Linked DNA regions of Pelagibaculum spongiae. The protein of the gene in region 2 binds, or shares a complex with, the protein of the main gene of each other region. Links are inferred from orthologs where the notes say so. Each region holds a gene or a part of one and is shown on either strand. Other genes may lie near its edges. The genes, in order: sbcB and ssb.

Region 1 (7,600 bases), on a different replicon or contig from region 2:
AAAATTACCCAACAATGGATTGGGTGCTGATACGTCTTGCTCAGCCATCACACTTAAGTAAATCACACCAACAAAGGCAATAAAGAAACCAAACCAGCTGCGACGACTCACCCGTTCGCCTAACATGAAAAATGCTACTACACCAACCATTAATGGCAACATAGCGGTAATCATTCCAGCTTGCGATGCACTGGTTAACTGTAATGCCCAAGCTTCGAAAATAAAATAAATACAGGGTTCAAAAAAAGCCATCGCAATGAGCCACTTCCAGTCTTCCAGTCGAATTTTTGCTGGTTTGAAGAGTTTCCACATCGGTAGAAAGATAATCGCTGCAATCAACATTCGACAAAACACCACCACCATCGGTGTCATGGTTTGCAGTGCGATTTTCATACCTATAAACGAACCACCCCAAATGAACATGGCAAATAAAAGTGCCATAATAGGCAGGTAAGAACGGGAGTTTTTCACAAATTTGATCATCAAAAAAATTCAGTCTGCCATTCTATCGTTATTGTTATTTGAAAGCAGCCAGCTTGAGTAGCTGTTTTTATAACACCGATCAAAATTTATGATTAATTAACTGAAAGTAGTGCGTTAGAAGTATTGGGAATGCTTTGCTAGTTTTATCAATAGAAGTATTAAGTCGCTAGAAATTTTAGTTTATCTATTTTGCAGGATGCATTCTGACCACAAGGATTCGGTCTTTGTTTAAGGAGTGTTCTATCTATGTTAAGCCCTTCGCCAGTATTTACTACATCAATCGGCCTGCTCGCACTTGCCCTGTTAATTCTTTATAGCGCGAGTGGATTTATTTTGGGCTAGTCATCTCTAACTTTGAATCTTAACATTTTTTTCTGCAACGGAAAGCAGCAAATTAGAGCAGATGCTCCTGAACAATCATGCTGTCCAGCAGCCGGGCGCGCGGCCCGGCAACTTTTTTAACTTAATTCTATTTGCAAACCCATCAACCGGTATTTCTCATGCCTGCTGCAATGCCTGCAATCGTTACTAGCATCGCCTGTTCGACTTCTGTGCTTTCACATGAGATTGCTCTACAGCGAGCCATTAACTCAGCTTGCAATAAATGCAATGGATCAACATAAGGGTTTCGAACATCAATTGAGCGCTTCAACACCGGATTACCTTGCAAAATATCCTTACCGGTAATTTCTGCCAGCACCTGCTTGCAATGCTGTAAATCTGCTCGTAATTGACTACCCAACGGCTGAAGTTCTGCAGGAACCAACTGCTGTTCGTAATAACTAACAATTGCTGGTTCTGCTTTAGCCAATACCATTTCCAACATGCCCGCAAAGCTTTTAAAGTAATGCCAGTTTTGCAGCATGTCACGTAGCGGCTCGACACCCTTTTGATCTACTGCGGCTTGCAGCGCTTTGTCTGCGCCTAGCCATGCGGTCAGCATCAAGCGAACTTGTGTCCAGGCAAATACCCAAGGAATAGCGCGCAAGCTTTCCACACCTCCATCGGCTTTTCGCTTGGCCGGTCGGCTACCCAAACTTAATCTCTGCAATTCTTGCTCAGGCGTTAATGCTCGGAAATAGGGTACAAATTCTGGCTGCTCTCGAATTACCTTGCGGTAAGCGGCCACTGACTCACCAGCCATCAGGTCCATCATTTCGCGCCACTCAGCCTTTGGTGCCGCCGGTGGCAACAAAGTTGCTTCCAAGGTCGCTGCGGCATATAGCTCCAGGCTTCGCTGGGCAATGCCCGGCATTCCGAACTTGAACTGGATCATTTCACCCTGTTCAGTTACCCGAATACTGCCATTTACTGAACCTGGAGGTTGCGACAATAACGCCGCATGGGCTGACGCCCCGCCACGACTTACCGAACCACCGCGACCATGGAACAAAGTCAGGTGCACCGACTCATCTTTGCAGATTTTGATCAAGGCTTCTTGGGTTTGATATTGCGCCCATGAAGCCGTCAGGAAGCTGGCATCTTTTGCCGAATCGGAGTAACCGATCATCACTTCCATTTCGCCCTGAATATCATCTTTGTAATAAGGAATATTCAGCAGCTGCTGAATAGTCGCTGGTGCGCCGCGCAAGTCATCCAATGTTTCAAATAAAGGCACCACTCGCATCGGCTGCTGTACCCCCATGATTTTTTGCAGTAAGCGAACTGCCAGCACATCTGATGCAGAAGTCGCCATCGAAATCACATAGGCGCCCAAGGCATTCGCAGGTTGATCGGCAATCAGCGCTAAGGTATCAAGCACTTCTTGAGTTAACGGTGATGCTGGGAAGTTACGATCAATCAGCGGGCGATTGAATTGCAGCTCTCGAAGCAAAAACTCCAACTTCTGATCTTCATCCCACTCCAGATAACTGCCCAAGCCAATGTGCTGGGTAATTTCATCGAGTGCCATTGCGTGGCGAGTGGATTCTTGGCGAATATCCAATTTCATCAGCGCTAAGCCGAAACAGGCGACACGGCGGATCAAATCGGTAAGTGAGCCCTCAGCAACTGACTTCATGCCACAACTTACTAACGAGTTGTAGCAAAGCATCAAGTCATCTAGCAGCGATTGGTCATCCAGATAAATGCCTTGGGCATCACCGACTTCACCCATCATTTTTGATGCGGCCCAATCACGGGTTTTTTCTAGCCGATCGCGAACACCGCGCAAGAATTGTCGATAAGGTTCGCCATGGCTGCCGGCTCTTTCTCGCAACTCTGGTGAGCAAAGATTCATCGACAGATCCATTCGTAATTCCTGAATATCAGTAATTAACAGATCAGCCGATTTCCAACGCGCCATCGCCAGCACTTCTTCAGTCACTCGATGGGTTACATTCGGATTGCCGTCTCTATCGCCACCCATCCAAGATGCAAAGCAAATCGGTGCGGCGGTTAACGGCAATCGCTGGCCGGTATATCGCTGCAATACTCGGTCCAATTCCCGCATAAAATCTGGAAGGGTTTTCCAGAGATCTTGCTCGATACTGGTATGGCCCCAGCTGGCTTCATCTTGAGGGGTTGGCTTCTGACGGCGAATTTCATCGGTTTCCCAGCAAGCAATAATCCGTCGGCGCAGCCGATCAGTCTTATTACTGCGCTCACTAATCGTCAGATCAGTGCGATCCAGCTCCAACAAAATATTGCCGATTTCTTGGTACTTTCGAATCAAAGTCCGCCGCGTGACTTCAGTAGGATGCGCAGTAAGCACTAACTCTACTCGCATTTCCACTAGGGTTTTTACTACCTGTTCAGGCGCGATTCCGGCTTTTAATAAACGAGGCACCAGCTCATCTAAAGAACCATCCTGCGGCGGTGTACCGGCTTTTTGTCGATAACTACGACGGCGGCGAACTCTGTGAGCTTGCTCGGCAATATTGGCGTAGTTAAGGAATTGGCTGAAGGCACGAGCGACTGGGAGTAACTCATCTTCTGGCAAATTTTTGAGGATTTCTGCCAGCCCTTGGCCACCTAAAGGCTGATCATCATCGCGGCTTCTGGCGTGTTTAGCCAAATTGCGAATCGCTTCGATCTTGTGAAATACCGCGTCACCGGCTTGATGGCGAATCGTATCGCCGAGCATTTCACCTAAACGGCGAACATCTTCGCGCAGGGGTGCATGAACGTCTTCTGTGGACACTGGCTGCTACCTCAATTTCTAATATGAGCAATAGCAACCAGCTTACCCTGCATTTTTGACAACTATCAATCAAAGCGCCAAATCACCGCTCGCTTTATGACGAAAGCCCGGCATTGTGTGACAACTGCTGCGCCCATTCAGCCAGTGGTTGCTGCAATGGATCACCAGCTTCCAGTTCATTTAGCGCAGCCTGAAAATCTTGCATCGAGAAATCACCTTCTAATAACTGACCACGACACCAAGCTTGCCAGCGTAATTGTTCTTCTTCAGTTAAAGTTTCTGGCCAATTTCTGGCGCGATAACGAAATAGCATTTCTGGTAACCGAGCATCCTGAAAACCCGGTGGTGTATCACGCAAACTTTCAGGTGATAAACGATGAACCTGGTCGATTAAACGCTTATCCATCGTATTAAAAAAACCACCGCTATACAGCTGTTGCTCTGGGTCCAGTTGTTTGTCCGATTTGTGAGAAAAAACTATTTTTAATTTATCCCATAGTGCCTGCTGATTACCGGCCAATAATTCGGTTAATTTCTGCCAGTGTTGTTGGCATAACTGGCGGTCGATATTTAATCTTTCTGCAGCTGTTTGGTCGAGCATTTTAGCTGGCAACAATACCGGACTACGGTTTAAATGCACCGTTTTTAATGGCACCCGAGGTTCATTTTCTGATAATTCTGCGGCAGGCGTGTAAAGTCGGCGGGCAATTTCTTCCGCAGGCAAATCAAATAATAATTGTGGGTCGCTGGTTAAATCGAACAACACCATGCCATTAGGGTTTTCTGGATGTTTAGCAATCGGCGCGGTTAACGCGGCAAAACCCTTATCTCGACCGAACATGCCAGAAATATGCAGCATTGGCCGACAATTTTTTAAATCAATTAACTCAGCGACTTTTCTTTTAAATCGTAAACCATAGCAATAATCATAAAGTCGAGGCTGGACCGTTTTAATTTTCTTAGCTAACTCAATGGTCGCTCGTACATCGGCGAGGGCATCGTGAGCATCGGCATGGCCAATTCCATTAGCTGGTGCTAATTGGTCTAGCTTCATACTGACCTTGCCATCGACTTCAGGCCATACCAGCGTTTCTGGCTTCAGTGCATAACACAAACGCACCATGTCAATAATATCCCAGCGGCTATTGCCGTTTTGCCATTCTCTGGCGTAAGGGTCAAAGAAGTTTCGATATAGCGCATGGCGAGTTACCTCATCATCAAAACGAATCGAGTTATAACCCACCCCACAAGTGCCAGATAGCGCCAGCTCTTTTTCAATCCGCTGGATAAACTCAATTTCACTCAAACCTTTTTCTGCCGCCATCTGCGGCGTAATACCGGTAATTTTACAAGCAATTGGGTGCGGCAAGCGATCCTGTGGCGGCTGGCAATAGATCATCAAAGGCTCGCCGACAATGTTCAGATTTTCATCGGTACGAATTCCGGCAAACTGCACCGGACGGTCTTGGGACGGCTTCGCACCGAAGGTTTCATAGTCGTGCCAATAGAGGGTATTGCCCATAACATTTCCAAATAACAAGTCGTGGCAAATCTTGCCAGATTTAGTGGTTGGTCGTCCAATCTAGCAATCAGCTGTCTGATTTTGATAAAGACAAGCTGATTAAAAGTCATTACTGTAGAGCACGAAGTTCCTATAGATTGCTCTGCCAGACCATATGCTGGGAATACGATCATTTGTTAAATTACATTCAATCGACCCGATTCTGGTAAGAAGGTTTGAAAATTTGGGGAAATGGGATGTAGGACTAAGAAAAGAGCTTAGTGTTGATCAGATGGTACATAGCATTCTTGATTTCCCGTTCCATCGTTTGCAGGAAAGTCTTGGTCCAGAGCGTGCAGCAACTGCAATGACGACTATTTTTTCTGACTTTGATAGCACCAGCACTAACAAGACTAAAGGTGCTGTCGGTCAATATTTGGTATTAGCCAACCTGTTGAAAGATAGTGAAGTAGTCATTCATAACATAGAACGTAACCTAGACGTTGTTATGGTTGCAGGTGAGGCGCTTAACATCAGAAGGGTTGATATTCAGGCATTAGTTGGGGGTGTGCTAAAGGATATTGAAGTTAAGGTTTTCCTTGAAAGAACCTGGCAAGAAAATTTGCAGCAAAGCATGAAATTCGTAGCCTCTGATCCAGCTAATGGTACAAGGAATAAAGCAGGCCAACTATTTAATGATATCGTTGCATTTTCACAGGGGAATACAGGGAAACAGTGGCACTTTTTGCCTAGTGTTAATGCAACTTCAGAAGATATTCTTGAGTATATTAGACAGCAAATTCTCGATCCAAGCATATCAAAAAACTTGCAAAGGCTACTTGCGAATGGAGAAGACTTAACTCCGTTTGAGTGGCTCCAAAGAGTGGATACGCTAATTGAAGAAATGGATGAGGCTGGATTTGTTGTTGTAAACTCACTAAATGTTCTGGTAGGTGATAAATGAATATAATTCTTCTTCATGTGAGCTCGGTTTTTTCTGGGTTAGAAGGTTTTCCCAAGATTATTTTTTCAAAGTATGGAGGAGGGGCATATAGCCTGAATGACAAAGTATACTGTCATAAATATGATTGTTCTTTATATAAAGGATGTATTAGGCATAGATTTATTAATAAAATTTTCTCTTATGAGAGAGATGGCGCTAGCCAACAAGACTACATTTATCGACTTAGTGATATAAATGGGGAAGGGTGCGACCTACTTTCTGAACATGAAATTGCTATTGCTCATAATAATGCAATGAATCAAAATGAGAGTGAGGTGCTTTATTATAGTAGCTTGTCAACTGGGACAATTGTATCTTTCGAAATATCAGAGAATAGACTTAGAAAGTCAGTTATTAGGGGAGGTTTTTGGTGTCAAGTAGGTAACAATATCTTGAAGATGGATAGAAAAAAAACGATTCATTTATCTGATGTGGCTTTTGATAAAAAATGGAATATTGAGCTAGAAAAGCGAGTTAATTTCAGGAAAGACGAAAATCTGGTAGCAGTCTCATATAGCGAGAGAGTTATAGTAATGTTAGGGCATCGCTCCAACCAGCAAATTCCGTTAATTGATTATCACGGAAAATCAGTTCATCCAGATATTTATAGCAACTCCGAAATTACCAGCTTTACACTGGAGAATGGTCAGCCAAACTGGTCACATATTACCAAGTACACTATTGATGGTTGGCAGCTGGTTGAAGAGCAAGTGTTTTTAGCAACCAGCAATGGTGTTGAAGTACTGGATGCTCACTCAGGCAAGGAGTTACGCCAGATAGATTTTGGTTGGGATAACCATTACTGGCAGGCTGATGGGGCAGGTCTTTATGTATCTGAACAGTACGTTATTTATGGGCATTCCTTTCAGAAAAAATTGCTAATTCTCGATCGTTTTGATCTGTCGCTGATTCGTGATGTCGAGTTATCGGAACACTGGTTTCCGCAAGCGCGTTTTAAGCCATTTTACCACCAGCACAGCAACAAGTTATATCTGAATTTAAAAACCGATCAACTGGTTGCTGAGAACCAGGTATTATTGGAAATTGACCTAGCAGATATTCATGCGCCAGTGGTATTTGAAAACGAACCTGAATTTGTAATTCGTCAAATCCCTTCATCGGAAAATTCACAATGGCATAGTATCGAAATTAATTGCAGCGACCCCGCTTACGATGATGATTTTGATACCGTATTACGTTTTGCAGATCGGCATTGCCGTGATCAGGCGTATATCCATGCAACTTGTACGCTAACCAAACATTTCAGTCGCCACAAAGACAGCGTGGATGAAAAATTCGATGGTAAAGTTTACTTTAACTACCAAGGAAAACAAAAAGATACTGACCTGGTTCAGCAAAGATTGGTAATGATGGAAAAACGCTATGCTCGCTGGATTGAAGATGAAGAGGTTTTTTCCGTTAATGGTTACTGCCAGTTAATCACTGACCACCAGCATTAATCACCAGTCAT
Region 2 (7,371 bases):
TCAATTAAAATCGGTTCATCTGAAATACTGCCATCTAAACAACGAAGCGTGAGTTCACCGCTATTATCACTACAAAATAGACGCAACTGGTATATCATCATATATGCATCATGAAAATTATTTTTCTTCAAAAAACCTTGGAATTCCTCCTCAAATCTCTTAAGAAAATTAATTTCTGTACAACTATTAATTGTCGATGAAAACTTTTGAATAAAGATCTGCATCAAAGAAAGCAACCAAGACATACTTTCTGTTTGAGGTAAAATTTTTTTTCTGTGATAACCGAAAGGCATAGGCAATAGTTTCAACGCAAGAAATGATATTTCGCAGTATAGCCGCTTCGGTTTGATTTGGTCATCTGATAGCAAAGCTGTTCTGATACTTCATTTACCAATATCGGAAATATCCACTTAACTATCCGTTAGATATTTTTTGTAGCTCACACAGATTCATATAAGATATAATATGCCGCGTTTTTTCCTAAAAGAAGTAAAAACATGTACAAAATAATCACATCTGCAATGCTGTTAATATCTAGCAATGCAGTGTTTGCAGGGTCTTCTGGTGTGCAAGGTAACATTGAACCTGGCCTAAACATTGTATTGGAAGCAAGTGTATTTTTAGGCGGCGATAGCGTTGGAACACGCAGCTACGAGAACAACGACTCAAGCTCTAGCATTGGCATGATGGAAGGCTTTGGCTTTGGTGGAGGACTCGCTTATCAACTCCCAGAGAGCCCTTTCGGAATCAAAAGCACATTAGCCTACAAAACTAACGCTGCAGATATCGAGCACAAAGCTAATATTATTAACGTCATCCCATACTATCAAACCGGTGATCATCGGTTTGGCCTTGGCTTGACCTACCATATTTCACCAGAACTCACTGCAAATGATGTGTATACGACGCAAGGCTCTTATGTCGACAATTATAAAGAACAATACGAAAATGCAACGGGATTAATTGCAGAATATCGCTGGTATTGGATGCAATTTCAGGTTGGATCAGTAAAATACACTGAAAAAACAGTAGGCTTGAAATACAACAACACTTATTTTTCAATAGCTGGAAATTTTTTCTTTCAACTGTAATCAACGCATCACTAACTTGACTCAAACTAGCGAGCCAATTAACTCTATAAAAGCCCAGCATTAAATGCTGGGCTTTTTATAACATCAATGACGACATTCCGCTCTAGGAAGCAACTACATACCGAGTGCTACGTCCGCCTGCAGCCGTTTTCTGCAGACATTTTAATTCAACCAGTTGAGCCAAATACCGCGTTGCAGTTGCACGGCTGACTTTAACTACTTTTTGATACTGGCTACTGCTAATGCCTTGTTCAAAATCACCATCTAATAATCTATCTAATGCTTTCATCTGCTCACTGGTTAATTGAGCCTGTTCGATTCGCCGCCAAAAATTAGTTTTAGCCACCACCTGCTCAATATTATCTAGCGTATATTGCAATGTTTCATCTAGCGTCACTACTGCCCTGATAAAAGAAAATCTGTGGCGCAGATTCACCGACACAGTCGCCATCCACCCAAATATCTTTTTTCAGGGCGCCGCCTACAATTGGATCGCGATCAATGTATAGCCCTGCTTGACCTTCAGAAGGAGCATTAATGTGAGTTTACTGCCAGTGGGCTGGTAAAGTTTTGCAAGCACAGCGCGACTTAGATTTGCACGAGCCGATAACTCAAAGCAAAGATAACCAAGACTTGAAAGCAATTAAAAACGGCAATGCTAAGGTTTAGTTGGATTACAATGATCGCCAAGTTGAAGGCCATTGGCAAACACCTAAAAGTAAAAGTGTTTTCCGTGAACTACGCGATGGACATGTCTGCTTTTGATACTTTTTAATAGCGGACGCCTGGTAAACGCAACTAATAAAAATAACCATGCTAACCAGGCAAGGTGAATACCACCACCGCCACTGCTAGACGAGCCTTCGTCAGTAGTTGTCGGCGTAACATCAGGTTCTGGAGTGACATCAGGCTCTGGCGTGACATCAGGTTCTGGCGTGACATCAGGAATTACAGCGATAGCAGTTTGAATCTGCCATGTCACCGTTTGAGCACCAGCGGTGACGGTTATAATTTTATTCACCGCCTCGGTGGTTGATTCAGCAGCAGACTCCGCTACTACAGAAAAACGATCGCCGTTATTTAAAACGATGCTGTCGTGCTGCTGCCCGTTGACCAGTATCTTAGCGCCTTGGTTCGCCGATACAGTAATACCAGTATTAATACCGCTCAGCGTAATGATGTTACTGGTGACGCTTTGCAATGACGGAAGATTTGTTTGAGTCGCGAATACAAAAGCTGTTGGAGTCGTGTCATCAAGAATGATATCAGGGCATTCGACGCTAACGAATACATCACCAGCGCCTTCTCCTGGGTATCCTACCAAGCTGTAGCTGAAGGTATCTTGTCCGCAGAAGCCTGGGTTAGGCGTATAGGTAATCGGCTGGTTGATATCAAAGTGAGTTGTACCATTTTGCGCCGCTGATACACCGTTGACTCTGACGGAAGTGCTATCAGCATCTTCGTCATTGTCCACTACGTTGCGCGTTCTTATGCTTAGCGGTGTTTCAAACGGCGTTGCAAAAGTATCAGCTTTGCCCATCGGAAGGTCTTCTACCGATTCGACTTTATACGTCAACGTCGCTTGGCTGAATCCAGTATCATTGGTTATTTTATAAATAACAGTATCAGAGCCATGGAAATTTGGATTTGGGGTATAGGTAAATGTGTTATCAAATCCAACATTTAGGTTGCCATTATTCGGAAGTTTAACGATGGTGAGTTGCCAATCGTCAGTCAACATTATGTCGTTAGCTAATACATCAACGCGGTGTGGAACGTCTTCTAATACCGTTTTTTGGTCATCGTTTGCTAGCAAACCATGATTAGGCAATACCGTGATGGTCACCGTTGTTGCAGCGCTCACTTCGGCATTATCAATAATGTGATATTGGAAAGTATCGGTGCCGACAAAACCAGGCGCTGAGTGGTATTCAAAATTTCCATTGCCCGAATCTAATAGCTGTAACGTACCATTCGTAGGGGCAGTAGTAATCGCTAACTGGCTAATACTGGGCAGGTCATTACGGCGTGGATTAAATTGTATAGATTGCCCGGTAATAACATTAATCTCGTCTGCTTGAGCGACTAATCCATTCGCTGGCGCTGAAGGCAATACATCAATAAAAACAGTTGCAGTTGAGCTATTACCGTCAGTATCGGTTATTGAATAATTGAAGCTTTCATCACCAAAAAAACGCCCAAAATTATTATTGGAATGATAAATAATTGTTCTATTTTCTTGAATATCGGCGATATAAAAATCGGCACCAGTATGACCGACACTCGTCACTGACAAGGTTTGATTCTGAGGATCAGTAGCAAGATCTAGCGGCTGAAATGATATCGATGAATGGCGACTGCCAACAACGACACCATAGAGATCTGGCGCGATTGGAGATTGGTTATCGTCTGCTCTAGATGACAGTGCAATAACGTATTCGCCGATACTGGCGTAGTCATCATAGCCAAGATTGACCCCTTGAGTACCTGGCATTGCCCGGCCTTTTTTGCCTGCACCTTGTACCGATACATAATAAGTTCCGGCAGGCAGCGATTGATGAAAATACGCTTCTATGTGCGCTTCAGGATTACTACTGGCGAGGGTTTTGCCGTTAACGTCGTGAAGTTTTGCATAAACATCAAGGCTGGCAGACCAACTTGGCGGAGTAACCGTTAAGTCGATATAGCTGTCTTCGGTCAAGGTGAATTGAAAAACATCACGATCTGCTTGTTGCTCAATAATACCGTATTCGCGCTGCTCACCATTTTCTGTACGCAATGCTGATGCATCGGCTAATTCGTTCGCGTGATCATCTTGGCGAAAAGTTAATCCTGTTTCTAAGTGATCACGAATATCCCATAGTAAATTTTGCGTTAAGCGAATGCTGCCGCCACTACCCATAGCAGTGCGCCAGGCTGTTTCTGAGGCGGTGCCAGTTGAACCTATAATTTCACGACCATCAATATCGCCATGGACCCGAGACGAGATCAAATGAGCCAGCCCCATAGTATGGCCAACTTCATGCAGAAGAACGTGCCCGGCCCCACGCCTGTCTGGAATAGATTCCGATCCGTAAGTCGGATTATGATCCGATAAAATAAATTCAGCAGGGTTTAAATCTTTGCGTCTATTTTTTATTTGAACGCTTAAATTTTCAAAATCACGGCTACCCGAATTAACCAAAGGGCTAAACAGTTCACCGCCGGCAAGTACTCTAATACCAAACTGTAAGTCGTCAGCCGAGGTGCGAATAAACGCATCAGCGGCAGGCTCTTCAGTCGTAACGTTAATATCAAAGCTAGAATAGAAAGCGGCTAGCTCAAGCCATATTTGTTGAATGCGCTTACGTTCATCATCATTGAAGCTGGATGGGTCACCGTCTAGATCAAAAGGCGTACTAATGGCCTCATCGGCAGGCTGATAACCTGAAAGAGGGTCTTGAATAGCATGGCTGCCGAGGCCTTCTTCGTAGCCATTAACATCAATGTAAATGGTTACATTAGCACCAGGGTTACTGTGCAGCTTAAAAGTTGTTTCAGCAGGAAAAGGGAGGCGTTTTAATCGGTTAGAGCTAGATATATCAATATCATCAAGGCTAATACTGGGATAAATCAACTCACCATCAACCCAAGAAAAAGCATCACCACTAACGGGTAAAGGTCGCTCGGCAGCATAACTTAAGCCACTTAATAGCATGCCAGACAGCAAAAAACTCAAACATAATCGTATATTTTTCATTACAAATTATCTCTATAAAAAATGCTGCCAATTGGCCTAATAAGCCGCATATATTAACTTGTTAAAAATTCTTATTAACTTGCCAAAAAATTCCATTATATTCCAATGATCTAATACTTTATGAGGATTTATATTAATCGATAATGGAGCAGCTTAAATTTCTTTTTGTAACTACTCATCCTCTGAAGCTTAAGTTTTACCCGAATTAGCCATCTAAATTGCAATCAAAAGGGTTATGTCCTCTATTCGCAAACTAGAGTCTGTTAATTAGTAAAAACTTGATTTAGATTAAACGTTCAGCAAAAATAACTAAGCATCTGATATCTAGAGCTTTTTCTTATACAAAACCCGCTATTTGACCCTTGCGTCTTAAAAGGGGCAGGAGTAGCCTGAATAAACCATAAAACGTATAGGAATCAACATGCCATATCACGACAGCGTTGTAGATGAACTGAATTTTCTTGTTAAATTTAGTCAGCATTCAATGCAAGAAGGAATTAAACTGCTTGGCTACTTGAGATGCTTCTTTACTCTCCATTGGTACTGACGCACAACCAGCAAAAATCGTTGCAGCAACCGCCACAACAGCAAACTTCTTAATCATTTCTATTCCATTAATATGAATACTTATGCTTGAAACAATTCAAGCTTTCACAACCAAACTAGCAATTTATTGCTGAGCTAGAATTAGAAACGCCATAGTAACAAAAAACACGATAGCGACAAATTCTATTGCACATAACTGACGCATTTTTTTACATGCATTCCAAATAACAAACACCAACCGACACCCATAAAAACAAATGTTATTTCAAAGCAATACAACTAAAAACTGCTTTTTACACACAAAAAAGCCAGCATTAAATGCTGGCTTTTTTATGATTTCGACGATGACATTCCGTTTTAGGAGTCATCTATTTTCTGAGTTATTCCCTAAAACGGAATATCGTCATCAAAGTCGTCAAATCCTGCTGGTGGCTGCTGAACCGCTGGCGCTTGCTGCGGCTGTGCTGCAGGGCGCTGCTGTTGAGCCGGTTGCTGGTAAGCAGGTGCGGCTTGTTGTGGCTGAGCGGCTGGTTGCTGGTATGCAGGTTGGGCGGCAGGCTGTTGAGCTTGCGGCGCAGGTTGCTGGTAAGCAGGTGCAGCTTGTTGTTGTTGAGCGGCTGGCTGTTGATAAGCTGGCTGCTGAGCTTGTGGCTGTTGTTGGTAAGCAGGTTGCGCTTGTGGCTGTTGCGCAGGCTGCTGATAACCGCCTTGTTGCTGCTGTTGCTGGTAACCACCACCTTGCTGATCGCCACCACGGCTATCGAGCATTTGCATTTGACCGCTAAAGCCGTCAATCACAACTTCTGTAGTGTATTTATCCTGGCCATCTTGGCCTTGCCATTTACGCGTTTGCAACTTGCCTTCAACGTAAAGCTTGGAGCCTTTCTTAATATATTTTTCTACCACTTCAGCTAACTTGCCGAAAAACACCACGCGGTGCCATTCAGTTTTTTCCTGCTTCTGGCCTGATTGATCAGTCCAGCTATCGGAAGTCGCCAAAGTCAGATTGGCAATTGCGCTGCCATTGCCCGAGTAACGAACCTCTGGGTCTTTGCCCACATTACCAACCAGAATTACTTTGTTGACGCCACGTGCGGCCATGAACTTTCTCCTGAACGCCAGGGGCTGGTACCCAGCTGGCAAGATGTAGATGATCTGTATATCCGGTCAAGGATATCATATTCAAATAGAATGTAACTTGCTTCAAACGAAGCATGACAAACGATAAATTACTATCGGTATCACGCCCCTTCAAGCAGTGCCAATGTATCGGAATCCAGCAGGTCTTTATCTACCTTGAGATAAACCACCGATGCGGTTTCAGATAATTCAGCTTCAGCAATGCCTTTTCTGCTGCGCAAATCATTAATCAAATCTGCTGGATTGGCTTCGCCAACGGCTAGCAACATTCTAGTCAGGTGGGTTAAGGGTGCCATGGTCGCTGCTAATAATAACCAAACAACCAACAGTGCTGCGCAGAATAAAAACACGGTGGTTTGACCGTAATGACCTAACAACCAACCGCCCAAACTGCCACCTAAAAATGCACCAAAAAACTGGGAAGAAGCATAAACGCCCATCGCGCTACCACGAGAAGCAGCGGGCGCTAACTTACTCACCAATGACGGCAAGCTGGCTTCGAGTAGATTAAAGGCAATAAAGAACAATGCCACTACTGCGATTAATGCCCAACTACTTTCAATTGAAGTCGCCAGTAACAACTCAACCACCACCAAAGCTGCAATCGCGCCGCAGAAAACTTGTTTCATCTTACGGCCTTTCTCGGCAATGATAATAAACGGGACCATCGCGACAAAAGCCACCACCATTAATGGCAACCAAACCATCCAGTGATCACCCACTTGCAAGTCAAGCACCTTGACCATTTGGCCAGGCAACATGACAAACAATGCAGTGACGATGCAATGCAAAATCATTACACCTAAATCGAGCCGAACTAGTTCTGGGTGTTTTAACATCGACAGTAGCTGGCCG

The links.
Region 1: the proteins of ssb (region 2) and sbcB are in contact, whole or in part, in a crystal structure (PDB 3C94), measured with the Escherichia coli proteins. The link is inferred for Pelagibaculum spongiae from one-to-one orthologs.

The regions. Positions count from the first base shown.
Region 1 is NZ_QDDL01000003.1:69,834-77,433, forward strand. The notes cover bases 2,934-5,913. They hold sbcB (exodeoxyribonuclease I), read right to left. Parts: upstream 5,148-5,913; coding sequence 3,720-5,147; downstream 2,934-3,719. Other genes in these bases: ppc (phosphoenolpyruvate carboxylase), read right to left, coding at 2,934-3,625; DC094_RS09205 (hypothetical protein), read left to right, coding at 5,371-5,913. In the rest of the region: DC094_RS09190 (DMT family transporter), read right to left, coding at 1-471; more of ppc, read right to left, coding at 968-2,933; more of DC094_RS09205, read left to right, coding at 5,914-6,090; DC094_RS09210 (hypothetical protein), read left to right, coding at 6,522-7,589. UniProt on the Escherichia coli protein: Degrades single-stranded DNA (ssDNA) in a highly processive manner.
Region 2 is NZ_QDDL01000009.1:134,757-142,127, forward strand. Bases 4,621-7,371 are described here. They hold ssb (single-stranded DNA-binding protein), read right to left. Parts: upstream 6,478-7,371; coding sequence 5,764-6,477; downstream 4,621-5,763. Other genes in these bases: DC094_RS17685 (Ig-like domain-containing protein), read right to left, coding at 4,621-4,830; DC094_RS22735 (hypothetical protein), read right to left, coding at 5,312-5,434; DC094_RS17695 (MFS transporter), read right to left, coding at 6,618-7,371. In the rest of the region: DC094_RS17670 (hypothetical protein), read right to left, coding at 1-101; DC094_RS17675 (hypothetical protein), read left to right, coding at 498-1,091; DC094_RS17680 (Fic family protein), read right to left, coding at 1,195-1,533; more of DC094_RS17685, read right to left, coding at 1,804-4,620. UniProt on the Escherichia coli protein: Plays an important role in DNA replication, recombination and repair. Binds to ssDNA and to an array of partner proteins to recruit them to their sites of action during DNA metabolism. Acts as a sliding platform that migrates on DNA via reptation.